Filimonas lacunae: one gene and its partner. The protein of the gene in region 2 binds, or shares a complex with, the protein of the main gene of each other region. Links are inferred from orthologs where the notes say so. Each region holds a gene or a part of one and is shown on either strand. Other genes may lie near its edges.

Region 1 (8,811 bases), 370 kb from region 2 along the record:
CAATAGTGCCTTTAACATGTAACAGTTGATCTTGCTTTACCTGGTATTTGGTATGATCGAAGTTTACTTCAAAAGCCCAGTTGTCTTTAAACCAGTAACCTACGCGGTAGTTGTATTGAGGAATGCTGATAGCTTGCTTGAAAATATTTTCGTCCCATCCTGGTTTGTCCTTCGCTTGTACACGCACAAACGTGAAGTCGTTATTTAAACCGGGTTGTTTAACGTGGATGGAACTTGCGGTATACCACTCTTTGTTGTATCCCCATGATCCGTAAAATTCACCTTTCTTACCAGGTTGAAAATACTTTTCCTGAGATTGAGCTTGTACCTGTGCAGTAAACATTACTGCTACCGCCAATATAGCAAAGGCGACTTTTACTGTTTTTTTCATTGCTTGGTTTTGAACTACAATTATTATGTCGGGTTCTACAGTTGGGAGAGGGCTTTCACTTTTACTTAACTAAAAGGCACGCAAATGTACACGCTATTTTCAGTTTAGCCCGTGGTGTTTTTACATAAATTATTTACCCGCTATAATTATCGGAACAGTAGTTCACAGGGTTTCAATCCTGTATGCTTTTTGAAAGCCGCCGAGAAATGGGAAATAGAAGAATATCCCAGCATAGCCGATACGTCGGTAACACTTAACGCCTTCTCGTACAACAGGTATTTTGCATGCTCCATACGCTGCTGCTGGTAGAAGTCGAATATGGTGGTACCAAACACTTCCTTGAAGCCTTTTTTCAGGTAGCATTCGTTCATAGCTACTTTGCGGCTCAGTTCTTTGATGGTGATAGGGTCACCTATGTGACGAAGTAGTATCTCTCTTGCCTGGTAAATGCGATCGCGTCCGCTTTCATCTGCCAGGAATTTACAGGCAAAGCCTGATTCTTCTTTCTCTTCAATTAAACATTCCAGGCTGTATAACAACAGTTCCTGCACCTTAGCGTTTACAAAAATATTTTCCATGGCGCCGCTGTAGCTATGATTTAATAGCGCATCCAGCACCACACGTTTACGGCTGCAAACGGGGAATATTTTGGTAAATGAATTCGGATGTTTAAAAGCCAGCACTTCATCTTTTTTATTGGTCAGTTTTACGTTGTGTGTAAACTGGCCGAGGAAGTTGGCCGAAAAATGGAAAGAGAATACATCAATGGTTTCATGTTTACCGCTACAGTTTTGTGTAGGCACCTCGCTGCATTGGGCACAGCTTTTGTCGAAACAATATTTGTTTCCGGTGGTACAATAGCGCATTTCCAGGAAGTTTTCTTCCGGAGCAGATGCACTGTAGTGATATACCAGCATACCGGTGTCATCGCCTGACCACTTCTGCTGGGGGTAGTATCTTCTGATAACATATTGAATAGAACCAGGCACGTGCTGTTCTTTCATATGTAACAGGTTCATACTCGGCTCTACCGTGTTCCTGTGCGCCACCTTCAATATATCGAGAGCTTGTAACATGATGAGGCAAAATTAATGTATCAACATGTAAATCCGGGGTAACTTTTCAACATTCGTGGATTATGGCAATAAAATGACGTTAAAGTGGGGGCAATATGGGGGTAAATAAGGCTGTAAAAGCGCTCTTTTAACAGGAAAAGCGCTCTTTTTTCCGTAATTTTGCCAGCTTTCATTCGATAACAAACAACCGTTCATATCAATTTATGAGTGAAGAAATATTAGACATAGCCGCCCCCGCGCAACCGGGTTATGAGGCAGACAGCATTCAGGTACTTGAAGGGCTGGAAGCCGTTAGAAAAAGGCCGGCGATGTATATTGGCGATGTAGGGGTAAAAGGCTTGCATCACCTGGTATACGAAGTAGTTGATAACTCTATTGATGAAGCCCTTGCGGGTTATTGTAAAAACATCCAGGTTACCATTCATGAAGACAATTCCATCAGCGTAAGCGATGATGGAAGGGGTATTCCTACAGCCATGCACACGAAAGAAAAACGTAGTGCGCTGGAAGTGGTAATGACCGTGTTACACGCGGGTGGTAAGTTTGATAAAAACACCTATAAAGTATCCGGCGGTTTGCACGGTGTGGGTGTGAGTTGCGTAAACGCATTAAGTACGGTGTTACAGGTAACTGTACAGCGGGAAGGTAAAATATTTGAGCAGGAATACAGAATTGGTGTTCCTCAATACGCTGTTCGTGAAATAGGCACTTCTGAGCTTACAGGTACCAAAGTACATTTCTGGCCCGATGCATCTATTTTTACGGTAACTGTTTACAATAAAGAGATTCTGGAAGGACGTTTACGCGAACTGGCCTACCTCAACAGACGCATCAACATTAACTTAACTGACCTTCGCGAGAAGGACGAAGAAGGGAATGTATATACAAAAAACTTTTACAGCGAAGGTGGTATCATTGAGTTTGTAGAAATGCTGGATGAAGCTGCCAAACGGGCTCCTTTAATTCCGAAAACCTTATATGTAGAAGGACATGACGAGAAAGCCAATGTAGCGGTTGAAGTGGCCATGACCTACAACAGTGATTTTAAAGAGCATATTTTCTCGTACGTAAACAACATTAATACCATTGAAGGCGGCACACACGTAACCGGTTTCAGACAGGCATTAACCCGTGTGTTTAAACAGTACGGCGATAAAGAAGGCTTATTTGAAAAAGCCAAGGTAGAAATTGAAGGCGATGACTTCCGGGAAGGTTTAAGCGCCATTATATCAGTGAAAGTTCCGGAACCGCAATTTGAAGGACAAACCAAAACAAAACTGGGTAACAGTGACGTAAGTGGTATTGTACAAACAACTGTGGCAGGGGCTTTGCAGAGCTATTTGGAAGAAAATCCGAAAGAAGCCAAAAACGTTATCCAGAAGATAATATTGGCGGCTCAGGCAAGGGTAGCAGCCAAAAAGGCCCGTGAAATGGTACAGCGTAAAACCGTATTAAGCGGTGGGGGCTTACCAGGAAAGCTGGCCGATTGTTCGGAAAGAGACGCTGAAAAATGTGAGTTATACCTGGTGGAAGGTGACTCGGCCGGTGGTACTGCCAAGCAGGGCCGCGACCGTAGTTTTCAGGCTATCCTCCCGTTACGCGGTAAAATTTTGAACGTGGAAAAAGCCATGGAACACAAAATTTACGAAAACGAGGAAATACGCAACATTTTCACCGCAATGGGTGTTACTATTGGAACGCCTGAAGATCCTAAAGCATTAAATATTACTAAGCTTCGTTATCACAAGCTTATTATTATGACCGATGCCGACGTGGATGGTTCGCACATTGCCACCCTGATTCTTACGTTTATATTCCGCTATATGAAAGAACTGGTACAAAATGGTTACGTGTATCTGGCACAACCACCATTGTACCTGGTAAAGAAAGGTAAAGAGCAGGCATATGCGTATAACGAAGAACAGCGTAAAGGCCTGGTTCAAAAATTAGGCGCAGGTAAAGAAGATAGCGTTACTATTCAGCGATACAAAGGTTTGGGTGAAATGAACGCTGACCAGTTATGGGACACAACCATGGATCCATCCAGAAGAACGCTGAAGCAGGTAACTATAGAAAGTCTGGCAAATGCAGATGGTGTATTTAGCATGTTAATGGGTGATGAAGTAGCTCCACGCAGAGAGTTTATTGAAACCCACGCCAAGTATGCTAAAATAGACGTATAGAAAAAGTAGAAAATATAAACGAACAAGTGTTGCCCGGCAACCTATATTTATTAACCTCAAAAATGACAACGATGGACACGTCTAAAATGTTAAAGGCATATTGTTTAAAAACCAAAGAGAAAGATGTTCCTATGCAGGATGCTGTGGTATCTAAAACTGCAAAAGGTGGTTATATTGCTAAAGGCCACGATGGCAAAGGCAACAAAATGACTGCTATCTTAAGCGAAGCAAAAGCTTTACAGGCTATTGCTGACGGAGTAGCTAAAAAAGAATTCTAGTATATATTAGAAACTTTTATGAAAAAGGCCCGCTTTTATAAAAGCGGGCCTTTTTTCTTGTATATAAAAAATGGGTTATACTTCTTTTTTATCTATAATAACGCCCTTATACATCCGCCCTAAAAACTGGTGCATCTGGTTCATATCCTTCACATCATCTACCACCAGCAAAAAGTTTTTAGCTGATTGTTTTAACCTCGCTTTGTTAGTACCTACCTGCAGGTATTGAATAATGTTTTGAAACAGGTCTGATTCAAAATAAGGCGAATCGTTTTTGTTGATGAAATAGCAACGCAACGTGTCATCCTTCAATGCCATCTTTTCAAAACCTAATCCCACGGCCAGCCAGCGGCATCTTACTGTGGTAAACAGGTCTTCTACCTCCGGTGGAATAGGCCCAAACCTGTCGGCCATCTCTGCATGAAACGCCACTAACTCTTCTTCTTTTTCACAGTTATCCAAACGCGTATACAACGATAAACGTTCCGTAATACTTTCTACATAAGAATCAGGAATTAATATCTGTAAATCGGTATCGATAGTACAATCGCTTACATAATCATCCTGCTTGCTGATCTCGTCTTTGAACAATTCTTTAAAGGAAGTACGCTTTAATTCCTTAATCGCTTCTTCCAATATTTTCTGGTACATCTCAAAGCCGATATCTGCCATAAAACCACTCTGCTCACCACCCAGCATATTTCCTGCACCACGAATATCCAGGTCGCGCATAGCAATCTGGAAACCACTGCCCAAATCACTGAACTGCTCTAATGTTTGCAGGCGTTTGCGCGAATCGGTTGGCAATGTACTCATAGGTGGTGCCAACAAATAACAGAATGCTTTTCTATTACTTCTACCCACACGGCCACGCAGCTGGTGCAGATCGCTTAAACCAAAATGGTGTGCATTGTTAATGATAATGGTGTTTACATTAGGAATGTCCACACCACTTTCTACAATGTTAGTACAGATAAGCACATCGTATTTCTTGTCAATGAAATCCATAATACGCTCTTCCAGTTCATCTCCTTCCATTTGTCCATGCGCATAGGAAATACTTAAATCCGGGCAAAGCGCCTGTAACAGGCCAGCCATTTCCTGTAATCCCAACACACGGTTATGAATAAAGAACACCTGGCCACCACGTTCTGTTTCAAAGTAAATGGCGTCGCGTATCACATCTTCATTAAATACCTGTATCTCGGTTTGTACAGGTTGGCGGTTCGGTGGTGGTGTATTAATGATGCTTAAGTCACGTGCCCCCATCAGCGAAAACTGTAGGGTACGTGGTATAGGAGTTGCCGTAAGTGTTAAACAGTCTACATTGGTTTTTAATGTTTTCAGCTTCTCTTTATGTGCCACACCAAACTTCTGTTCTTCATCAATCACCATCAGCCCCAGGTCTTTAAACTTCACCTCTTTACCCAACACACCATGGGTCCCTACCAATATATCAATCTTACCTTCTTCTAAACGTTTGAAGGTTTCTTTCTTCTCTTTGGCCGATTTAAAACGGTTGATAAAATCAACGGTTACCGGGAAGTCTTTTAAACGCTCGCTAAACGTTTTATAGTGCTGGAAAGCCAGGATAGTAGTTGGCACCAGCACGGCTGCCTGCTTGCCATCCAATACTGTTTTAAAAGCAGCACGTATAGCCACCTCTGTTTTACCAAAGCCTACATCACCACACACCAGCCTGTCCATAGGTGCCGGCTGTTCCATATCACGCTTCACATCTTCTGTAGCTTTGGCCTGGTCAGGCGTATCTTCATACACGAATGAAGCTTCCAGCTCGGTTTGCATGTAGTTATCAGGCATATGCGCAAACCCTTGCTGCGCCTTCCGTTGCGCATACAGCTTTATTAAATCAAAGGCAATTTCTTTAACCTTCGCCTTGGTTTTTTCTTTCAGCTTACTCCATACCTCACTACCCAATTTGTTTACTTTGGGCGCGGTGCCCTCTTTACCGGTAAACTTGGAAATTTTATGCAGGGAGTTAATGTTCACATACAGGATATCGCCATCCTTATATAAAATGCGCACCGCTTCCTGCATTTTACCCGCCACCTCTATCTTCTGTAACCCGCTGTAAGTGCCTACACCATGATCGATGTGTGTTACAAAATCGCCCGGTTGAAGATCGCGCAGGGTTTTCAGTGTAATAGCCTTGTTTTTATTATAGGCCTGCTTAATGCGGTATTTATGATAACGCTGGAATATCTGGTGATCGGTATAACATACCACCTTTAAATCGGCATCAATAAATCCGCTATGTATGGAGGTAGCTACCGGAACAAATTCCAGTTCAGTATTTAAATCGGTGAAAATAGTATGCAGCCTTTCCAGCTGTTTAGCCTGCTCGGCAAACAGGTAAATAGCATAGCCTTGTGCTTCATGCGCCTTTAAATCTTTAATCAGTAAATCAAACTGACGGTTGAAAGCGGGCTGCGGCTTGGTATTATATTCAATTTCTTCGGTAGACAACTGCGGCTTATAGCCAAACTCCACAATCATGCGTTGTTGCATCTGTCGCTCAATAGTGGCAACAGGCACAAAGTCCTGCAGGCTTACATCCTTCCATATTTTGGTTTCATCCTCATCATCCTGCACCTCTGCTATTACCTCGGTATTGCCTGCTGTTTCTATTCTTTGTAAAAACAAGCCCAGGTCTTCTTCCTGCTGGCTTATCTTTTCCTTGATCACATCCCAGTCTTTCAGCCACACAATCATATTCTCCGGCAAAAACTCCATCAGGGTTACTTTTTCGCCGCTATCAAATTGTGTTTCCACGTTAGGAATAATGCTTACCTGCATGAGCTTTCTCTCACTCAGCTGCGATTCGGGATCAAATATCCTGATACTGTCCACCTCATTACCAAACAGCTCTACGCGGTAAGGCTTGTCATTGCCAAACGAGTAAATATCCAGGATGCCACCACGAATAGCAAACTGTCCCGGTTCGTACACAAAATCGGTACGCACAAAGCCATACATTACAAACAGTTCCATCAAACCTTCCAGGTTAATGGTGTCGTTTGTTTTAATATGAATGATGTTCCCCTTCAGCGTTTCAGGTAGTACCACCTTCTCAAACAATGCTTCGGGATGGGTGATCACAATTTTTTTATTCCCGCCTGCCGCCAGCCTGGTCAGCGCTTCGGTACGCAACATCACATGTGAGCTGTTGAGCAAACGGAAGTTTTTCCTGTTCTTAAAAGAAGACGGGAAGTAAAACAGATCTAATGCACTGGTAAGGTTTTCCAGTGTATTATGAAAATAGGCAGCTTCTTCGGCATCGTTCAGCACCACCAGGTGGTTTACCTCCTTGCACTGATCATGCCCGAAGATGGCTGTTAACAAAAACTCAGCACTACTGCCTTGTAAATTTTTAAGAAAGATGTTTTGCCTGGTAGAACTATTTGTATCAGTAGCGGCAAAAGCTAGCCTGGCCGCCAATTGTAAAAGGCGGGGGGATTGTTTGTACTGATCCAGTAACACACTCAAATTCATAACGCGCAGCAAAGGTAAGCTTATTCATTAGAATACCGTTTAGCGTTAACAATCCTATGATATTTGCCTGCTATCTGGCTGTTTTGCCCATTTTCAGCATTAGCAAATGCGAAAGCAACACAGCGGGAACAATAACCGCCGGTAGCAAGGTGTAAGGAAACTGCAATATTGCCACATTCGGCTGCTCAAAAGCCAGTTGCTGAAAAGGTGATGGTGCTGATAAAATAGCTGTAACCACAATAATAGCCAACAACAATAACCCCAGCCAGTTCCAAACCATCAAAAGCCGTACAGAACAACGCTTTACCCGTACATAATATAGCAACAGTATCAACGCCGAAATACCGGTTAACACATCATAGTTCCAGCCGCAAAAAGTCATGCTCACTGGAATCTTTCCCTGCTTATATAACAGATATAACATCCCCTCTACCAGTATACGTACCAGGTGCACAGATAACAGCAAGCCATAATGTAACTGAGGTGCAGGAATACGCTTATAAAAATAGAAGGTAGCAATCATGGCGGGTAAAATGGCCCACAGCAGGCGCGGTGGTGTTGCAGCGGGATTATTAAAGAAGCCGTTATAAGCCAGGTAACCTGCAACCAGCATCCATGCCAGGTAAAACACACCCAGCTGTTTGTTGCGGCCGGTAGCTAACCATAGCAGTAAAACAGTAGTGAAAGTAATGGCGATAAATAAGGCCTGCTGCATGTTTCCGGATTTTATATTACAAAGCTAGCGCTTGTATTATCCGTCATTCTTTGCATATGGCAAGAAATATGGGGTGGTAACCGGAAACACAACATGTCTCCATTTCATTGGTGGCACCCATGACACACAACGATTACCTGCACCGTTTATTCTTCCGCTATTTCTTTGCGTATTCTACTGAGCGATGTATCTGTAATACCCAGGTAACTGGCTATATGCTTTAAAGAAACATGCTGCAGGATGTGTGGCTTTTCCTGTAGCAGCTGCTTGTAACGCTGCTTCGCCTGATCGGCAATAAGGGAGATACTATGATTTTTTAACGCAAAATAACTACCGGCCAGCCTGGCCCTGCCCTGTTCGCGAAAAGCTTCCATGCCATGAAACAGTTGTTGAAAATCAGCATAATTCACCTGCCAGCAAACACAATCAGTAAGCGCCTGTATATTTTCCCGGGTAGCCTGTTGCAGGAAAAGAGAAGCCCAGTCTATTACGATATCCCCGGCTGCATAAAACTGGGTACTGATGTCCTTACCCTCAGCATCTGTGACATAAGAACGTACAAAACCAGATTCTATAAACCAGTGCCTGACAGCGATACTGCCTTCTCGCAATAAGAAGTCGTTCCTCGCAAACTCTACCCTGGCAAATTGAGCCA
Region 2 (8,316 bases):
GTAAAGGCGAACGAGTATCCTACCAATACCAATATCTGCATTAAAAGCCCCGGGAACTTATGAATATTCATATACTTTTCACCTAATACGGCCGCCGTTATCAGCAATACAGTCAATGATATTTTAGGCCAGGTGAAGTATTCTAAAAAGCTTTGCACCGTTAAACGTAAATACTCCTTCACCAGTTGCCGTCTGGTTTCTTTTACCAGTTTTGGCCACTCTGCCGCAAATACAGGAGCAATTCTGTTGGCCACCACATCAAAGGTTTCTTCCGGGTGTTGCTCGCATTCTGTTTCTATGGCGGTAGCCATATGATCTACCAGTTCGGTTTGCAAATCGTAATAGCGTATTCCTTTTTTATGGCAATACACCTCTAATCTTTTAATCTGTTCTTCGGTAAGCATAATTATATTGTTTTGGGTTGCAGCAACATTTGTAGTGTTTGCACAAAAGTTTGCAGCTCTTCCGCTGCCACAGCTTTTTGCTGGTTACCTGTTTGTGTCAATGAATAATATTTGCGCATGCGGTTGCCTATAGGTTCCATTTCTACCTGTAAAATGCCTTCTGCTTCCAACCGGTGCAGCAATGGATATAAGGCACCTTCTGTAATCACCAGCTCGCCCCGCGTTAATTCCTTTACCTTCTGCGTTATTTCATAACCATACATACGTCCATGATCGTGAAGCAGTTGCAGCAAAACGGGTTCCAGGCATCCCTTATACAACGCACGTTTATCCATATCATAAATATACCCAATATGCCAATACATAAGTTTCTTAGGTATCATATTTTTTCTTCCATTTTGCTAAAGAATTAAGTATTTTGCCTTCATGAACAGCGCTATACCGTTGGCAGAACGACTACGTCCGGAAAACCTGGACGATCTTGTGGGGCAGGAACATCTTACAGGTAAAGGCAGCATTCTGCGAAATGCTATTGACAAAGGCTTAATTCCCTCTATGCTATTATGGGGGCCACCCGGCGTAGGCAAAACCACTATTGCCAATATTGTGGCTCATACCCTTCAACTTCCTTTTTACCAGCTCAGTGCCATTAGCAGTGGCGTAAAAGATGTGCGCGAAGTAATAGAGGTAGCCAAGGCGCAATCACGCGCAATTTTGTTTATTGATGAAATTCACCGCTTTAATAAAGGCCAGCAGGATGCTTTGCTGGGTGCTGTAGAAAAAGGCACTATTACTTTAATAGGTGCTACCACCGAAAACCCATCGTTTGAAGTAAATGCGGCCTTGCTAAGCCGTTGCCAGGTGTATGTGCTGAAAGCACTAAGCGAAGAGGCATTGGTGCAACTGTTGCATCAGGCCATGCAAAAAGATGAGTATCTTCAGCAATACGATATTGAACTACAGGAAACAACTGCTTTAATTAATATCTCCGGTGGTGATGCACGCAAACTGTTAAACCTGTTTGAACTGGTGGTGCAGGCTTCTGTAACTGATCAGAAACTGGTTATTACCGATAAGCTGGTAATGGATATTGCCCAAAAGCGCATAGCACTGTACGATAAAAAGGGTGAACAGCACTATGATATTATTTCCGCGTTTATTAAAAGTATGCGCGGCAGTGACCCTAACGGGGCTGTATACTGGCTGGCACGTATGATTGAAGGTGGCGAAGACGTGAAGTTTATTGCCCGCCGCATGCTCATTTTTGCCAGTGAAGATATTGGCAATGCCAATGCCAATGCTTTATTACTTGCCAATGCCACGTTTGATGCAGTTACTAAAATCGGTTACCCCGAAGCCAGGATTATTTTATCGCAATGTGCTACCTATCTGGCTTCTTCCGCTAAAAGCAATGCATCTTATGCAGCTATTGGCGCTGCTTTGCAGGCAGTACAGCAATATGGCGATTTACCCGTACCATTGCATATCAGAAATGCGCCTACTAAACTGATGAAGAACCTTGACTATGGCAAGGGTTACAAATACGCGCATTCTTTTGAAGGCAGTTTTGCCGAACAGGAATATTTACCAGAAATGTTAAGTGGTACTGCTTTTTACGAACCGGGTCAAAACGCCCGTGAAGAAGAATTACGCCGGTTTTTAAAAGCAAAGTGGAAAGATAAATACGGTTATTAATGCAAACAGTTAACATAAACCAATATCTACAACAATGAAGAATTACCGGGTATACCTGGCCACCTTTGCAGCCGCTGTGCTGTTAACCCTATCCTGTAAAAAGGACGATGCCACACCAACTGACGACGCTTCCGTTGAAAAAACAGCTAAAGATGTAAGCTACGGCGACAATAGCGCTCAAAAGCTGGATATATATCTGCCAGCCGGCAGAACTGATTCTGCTACCAAAATAATGGTATTGGTTCACGGTGGCGCCTGGACATCCGGCGATAAAACTGAGCTGGATTCGGCAGTATTGTTTTTACGCCCACAGTTAAGCGATTATGCTATTTTCAATATCAACTACCGGTTAGCAGCATTACCCGCCACCAACCTGTGGCCCGCTCCTGTTAATGATATCAACAGCGCTATCGATTATATCATCAGCAAAGGGGCTGAGTATCATATTAACACCAATAAAATAGTATTAATTGGTGCCAGCGCCGGCGCACATCTTTCCTTACTGCATGCTTACAACTACAATAGCAAAGGCAATGTAAAAGCAGTGGTTGATTTATTTGGCCCTACCGATATTACTGCCTTAGCTAATAGTGACATTTATTACGCACAACTCCTTTCTGTGTGGTTAGGCGGCACGCCTGCTACTGCTCCGGCTAACTATGTAGCTGCCAGCCCTATTCAACATGTAACCGCACAGTCTCCTCCTACTATTATTTTCCATGGCACAGCCGATGATGTTGTGCCTATCAGCCAAAGCGTTGCATTAAAAGCAGAGCTGGACAGCAAAGGAGTCATCAATGATTATAAAGAATACCCAGGTGAAAAACATGGCTGGACCGGCAGCAACCTGCTGGATACTTATAATAGAGCCATTGCCTTTATTAAAAAAAATGTACAATAATGAACTTTAGTGCTGTGTGTAAGCATTTTACTGAATTAACGTTGCAGGAGTTATATGCCCTGCTTCGTTTACGCAGTGAGGTGTTTGTGGTGGAACAGAATTGTGTATTCCTGGATATGGATAATAAAGACCAGGAATGCCATCACCTGCTTTTATGGGATGGCAACAACCTCGTAGCCTGTGCTAGACTGGTACCTCCCGGTATATCCTACACCGAAATGTCCATAGGCCGTATTGTAAGCAGTCCGGCTTATCGTGGCACCGGCTCTGGTCAGCAATTGGTAGCTGCTGCTATTGAACTGTGCTATGAATTGTTTGGCAAGGCCAATATCCAGATAGGTGCACAATTGTATCTCGAAAAATTTTACGGCTCGTTCGGTTTTGAACGTATAGGTGAAGTATACGATGAAGATGGCATAGACCACATACACATGCTTAAGCACACATAAAAAATGGCCCCGAAAAGAATCTGACTTCCCGGGGCCATTATAAAATATCCGCTCTTACGCTTTATTTCTTCTTTTTACTTGTTGCTTTAGCTGCAACAGGTGGTATACTGCTTTCCAGTTCTATTTTCAAAAACCGCGCAGTATGGCTTTCTTTATTTTTGATCATTTCTTCGGGAGTGCCTTCAAATAAAATGCGTCCTCCGCCATCCCCTCCTTCCGGTCCGAGGTCAATCACATGGTCTGCCACTTTTATCACATCCAGGTTGTGTTCAATCACCAACACACTGTTACCTCTTTCCACCAATTTGTTTAACACATCCAGCAGGTGTTGAATATCCTGAAAGTGTAAACCGGTGGTAGGTTCATCCAGTATATAAAAAGTTTTACCAGTATCTTTTTTAGCCAGTTCTGTTGCCAGCTTCACACGCTGCGCTTCACCACCACTTAAGGTAACGGCGCTTTGCCCCAGCGTTATATAACCTAATCCTACATCACTCAGTACTTTAATTTTACGATAGAGAAAAGGTACCGCCTGGAAAAACTCGCAGGCTTCATCTACGGTCATATCCAGTACATCACTGATCGATTTGCCTTTGTAACGTATTTCCAACGTTTCCCTGTTATAGCGTTTGCCATTACATTTTTCACAATGCACATATACATCCGGCAAAAAGTTCATTTCAATTACACGCATACCACCACCTTCACATACCTCGCAACGTCCTCCTTTTACATTAAAAGAAAAACGGCCGGCATTATAACCGCGAATTTTGGCTTCTGGTATGGCAGAGAACAGTGTTCTTATTTCTGTAAAGAAACCACAATACGTAGCTGGGTTGCTACGTGGTGTACGCCCGATAGGCGACTGATCTATTTCAATGACTTTATCAATATGCTCTAAGCCCTTTATACTTTTATAGGGCAGAGGTGCTATTCGGCTGTTATAACAATGCCTTGATAAAATAGGATATAAAGTTTCATTAATTAAGGTGCTTTTGCCACTACCACTTACGCCGGTTATCAGCACCAGTTTGCCTAATGGAATTTGTACCGATACATTTTTCAGATTGTTGCCGGTGGCACCTTTCAGCTCTAAAGTTTTTCCATTGCCAGGTCTTCTTTCTGCCGGTACTTGTATGCCTTTTTTACCATTCAGGTATAAAGCTGTGTCAGAAGCGGATTGCAACACTTCTTCCGGTGTACCTGCCGCCACTACACGTCCGCCATGTTTACCGGCGCGTGGCCCGATATCTACCAGGTGATCAGCAGCCAACATAATATCTTTATCATGCTCTACAACCAGTACGCTGTTGCCTATATTACGCAGGTTGCGTAAGGCTTCAATCAACTGGTGGTTATCGCGTTGATGCAGGCCAATAGAAGGCTCATCTAATATGTAGGTAATACCTTGCAGCTGCGATCCTATCTGTGTAGCCAGTCGTATACGCTGTGATTCACCGCCGCTTAAAGTACGTGACGATCGATTCAGTGTTAAATACGTCAGGCCCACATCCAGCAAAAACTGCAAACGCTCTCTGATTTCTTTCAGAATATCCTTGGAAATAGTATTCTGCTTATCAGACAATCTTTTTTCAATATCTGCAAACCAAACCATCAGTTTGTCCAGGTTCAGTTCACTGAGCTCTGAGATATTCTTTTTATCTACTTTAAACCACAGGCTTTCTTTCTTCAACCGGGTTCCCTCACAGGTAGGGCAGGTTTGCAGCTCCATAAATTTCTCGGCCCATTCACGGGTGCTTTCGCTGCTTCCGGCAAACCATCTTTTAATCATGGGAATGATACCTTCAAACTCGCCCTCATAAGGTGTGCTGGATGCCGCTTCGTCATAAGCTGCCATATCTTCTGCATCTACCTCTTCTTTGCCATATAAAATAACATTCAGGCTTTTGGCTGGTATATCTTTGATCGGCTTATCCAGGCTTATTTTATGTCGGCGGGCTATCTGTGCTACTGTTTTAAACATAGAAGCTTCCCTTTCTTCCCCCAACGGCGCAATACCACCTTCCCGTATGTTTTTAGTATTGTCCGGTATAATAGCATCCATGCTTATAGAGTACACACTACCCAAACCTTTACAGGTAGGACAGGCGCCGTAAGGCGAGTTAAACGAGAAAGCATTGGGCGAAGGCTCTTCATAGCTGATGCCGGTATCTTCGCACATCAGTTGCTTGGAATATTGCACCAGCAAGTCTTCCTTGGTGCCGCCGTTCACCAGCAAAAACATCAGGTCTTTACCGGTTTTCAACGTTTGCTGTACGCTTTGGCTCAAACGAACTTTCATATCGTCTGTCACCTGCATACGGTCTATCACCACTTCAATATCATGAATCTTATAGCGATCCAGCTGCATGCGTGGCGTAATATCCAGCACTTCGCCATCTACCCGAACCTTCACAAAGCCTTTTTTGCGAATATCTTCAAACAACTCCCGGTAATGCCCTTTTCTACCTCTGATCAGGGGAGCCAGTAAGGTGATTTTTTTGCCCTTAAACTTTTTGAAAATATTGTCAACGATCTCCTCTTCGCTAAACTTGGTCATTTTTTTACCCGTGTTGTAGCTGTATGCTTCACCAATACGCGCATATAACAAACGGAGGAAATCGTATAATTCAGTAATAGTACCTACTGTTGAACGTGGGTTTTTGTTGGTGGTCTTTTGCTCAATAGATATCACCGGGCTTAAGCCTAGTATCTTATCTACATCAGGCCTTTCCATATCCCCCATAAACTGGCGGGCATAAGCACTAAAGCTTTCCATATACCGGCGCTGTCCTTCGTTGTAAATAGTATCAAATGCCAGAGACGATTTGCCACTGCCACTTACACCGGTAAACACCACCATCTTGTTCTTGGGAATATGAATATCTATGTTCTTCAGGTTATGCTCCCGCGCTCCAAATACATCTATAAACTCCTCTTTTTCTGCCTCTTTTACAGGTAATGCCTTTTTCGTAGCTGCCATAACACAATTCTTCAGGTTTCCGAAGGTAGAACAAAGTCTGTTAGCTTTTTGTTTATTCAGATGGAAAGCTTTTGCATGTTCCTAATCAACCAGTTACAACTGACACATACAACAATGGCACAGTAATTGGCAGGGTACTTATCTAATCTAAAATACAGTTGATATATGAAAATCCTTCAGTTATCGTTAACCGCCGTTATTGCTGCATCCCTGTTATTATCGTCATGTAAAACATGGAATAATACTCAAAAGGGCGCCGCAATAGGCACTGGTGGCGGTGCAGCTGCCGGTGCAATTATTGGCAAAGTGTCAGGTAATACCGCACTTGGAACTATTATAGGTGCTGCTGTTGGTGGCACTGCTGGTGCTATCATTGGCCGTAAAATGGACAAACAGGCAGCAGACATTAAAAATGAAGTTCCTAATGCCAAAGTAGAACGTGTAGAAGAGGGCATTACCGTTGAGTTTAGCAGTAAAATTCTGTTTGGCTTCGACAGCTATAGCCTTACCGATGCTTCCCGTTCCAGTTTAAGCCAGTTGATTACTGTATTAAACAAATACCCCGACACTAACGTGGAAGTACAGGGCCATACAGACAACAAAGGCACTGCCGAGTACAATGAAAAACTGTCTAATCAGCGTGCGGAATCTGTTGCCAGCTATATTAAATCAAATGGCATTTCCAGCTCTCGGGTAACCACCCGTGGCTTTGGTTTAACTGCACCCAAGTATTCCAACGACACAGAAGATGGCCGCGCTCAAAACCGCCGTGTGGAGTTTTTGATCACTGCCAATGATAAAATGAAATCAGATGCCCAAAAGGGTAACTAATAACAGCTTGCTGTAAATAACAAACGGGCCGTATTCTATTGAATACGGCCCGTTTTATTTTATAAGCTTGCAATAATAGTAAGCTCTTGCGTTATTAGCACTGTTCTAAAGCCTGTAAAACATCTGCCGCAATATCATCCACATGCTCCAGACCCACAGACAAACGAATCATACCAGGCGTGATGCCTACCGACAGCTGATCTGCTGCACTCAATTTAGAGTGTGTAGTAGAAGCCGGATGTGAAGCAATAGATCTGCTATCGCCCAGGTTGGAAGTAAGTGTTATCATCTTTAATGCGTTCATAAACTTACGTCCTGCATCCAAACCACCTTTTACTTCAAAGTTCACTAAGCAACCACCTCTGCTCATTTGCTTTTTCGCAATGGCATAGGCAGGATGTGAAGGCATAAAAGGATATTTCAGTGTATTGATTTTTGCATGGCCTTCCAGCTTTTTAGCTAAGGCTTCCGCATTATCGCAATGACGCTGAATACGCACGTCTAATGTCTCCAGGCTTTTGGTTAACACCCAGGCATTAAAAGGCGACATAGAAGGCCCGGTGTTACGGCAAAACAGGTATATTTCGCGAATCAATTCTTTTTTACCAACTACAATACCACCTAACACGCGTCCCTGTCCATCTAACCATTTAGTAGCAGAATGTATCACCAGGTCTGCGCCAAATTCAATAGGACGTTGTAAAATAGGCGTAGCAAAACAGTTGTCTACTACAAACATCAGATTGTGCTTCTTAGCCAGTTTACCAACAGCTTCCATATCCACCACATCCAACCCTGGGTTGGTAGGGGTTTCCAGGTAAATCATTTTGGTGTTAGGCTTAATTAACGATTCCCAGCTGTCTACATCATTTACCGAACCATAAGAGTAATCAATGCCCCATTTAGGCATGTACTTGGTTAATAAAGTGTGTGTAGAACCAAATATGGAAGCACAGCTTAGAATATGGTCGCCACTTTGCAAAAAGGTCATAAAGGTGCCAAAAATAGCAGCCATACCGCTGGCGCAGGAAAAACCGTCTTCTGCACCTTCCA

What was found.
Region 1: the proteins of uvrA (region 2) and mfd are in contact, whole or in part, in a crystal structure (PDB 4DFC), measured with the Escherichia coli proteins. The link is inferred for Filimonas lacunae from one-to-one orthologs.

What each region holds. Positions count from the first base shown.
Region 1 is NZ_AP017422.1:6,276,001-6,284,811, forward strand. What follows is about bases 3,804-7,791. They hold mfd (transcription-repair coupling factor), read right to left. Parts: upstream 7,442-7,791; coding sequence 4,004-7,441; downstream 3,804-4,003. Other genes in these bases: FLA_RS24615 (hypothetical protein), read left to right, coding at 3,804-3,928; FLA_RS24625 (hypothetical protein), read right to left, coding at 7,512-7,791. Also shown: FLA_RS24600 (hypothetical protein), read right to left, coding at 1-391; FLA_RS24605 (helix-turn-helix domain-containing protein), read right to left, coding at 538-1,467; gyrB (DNA topoisomerase (ATP-hydrolyzing) subunit B), read left to right, coding at 1,671-3,650; more of FLA_RS24615, read left to right, coding at 3,722-3,803; more of FLA_RS24625, read right to left, coding at 7,792-8,156; FLA_RS24630 (Crp/Fnr family transcriptional regulator), read right to left, coding at 8,303-8,811. UniProt on the Escherichia coli protein: Couples transcription and DNA repair by recognizing RNA polymerase (RNAP) stalled at DNA lesions. Mediates ATP-dependent release of RNAP and its truncated transcript from the DNA, and recruitment of nucleotide excision repair machinery to the damaged site.
Region 2 is NZ_AP017422.1:5,908,561-5,916,876, forward strand. Bases 3,311-6,803 are described here. They hold uvrA (excinuclease ABC subunit UvrA), read right to left. Parts: upstream 6,433-6,803; coding sequence 3,511-6,432; downstream 3,311-3,510. Other genes in these bases: FLA_RS23280 (GNAT family N-acetyltransferase), read left to right, coding at 3,311-3,449; FLA_RS23290 (OmpA family protein), read left to right, coding at 6,598-6,803. In the rest of the region: FLA_RS23260 (hypothetical protein), read right to left, coding at 1-404; FLA_RS23265 (PadR family transcriptional regulator), read right to left, coding at 407-769; FLA_RS23270 (replication-associated recombination protein A), read left to right, coding at 831-2,099; FLA_RS23275 (alpha/beta hydrolase), read left to right, coding at 2,134-3,000; more of FLA_RS23280, read left to right, coding at 3,000-3,310; more of FLA_RS23290, read left to right, coding at 6,804-7,263; FLA_RS23295 (trans-sulfuration enzyme family protein), read right to left, coding at 7,358-8,316. UniProt on the Escherichia coli protein: The UvrABC repair system catalyzes the recognition and processing of DNA lesions. UvrA is an ATPase and a DNA-binding protein. A damage recognition complex composed of 2 UvrA and 2 UvrB subunits scans DNA for abnormalities.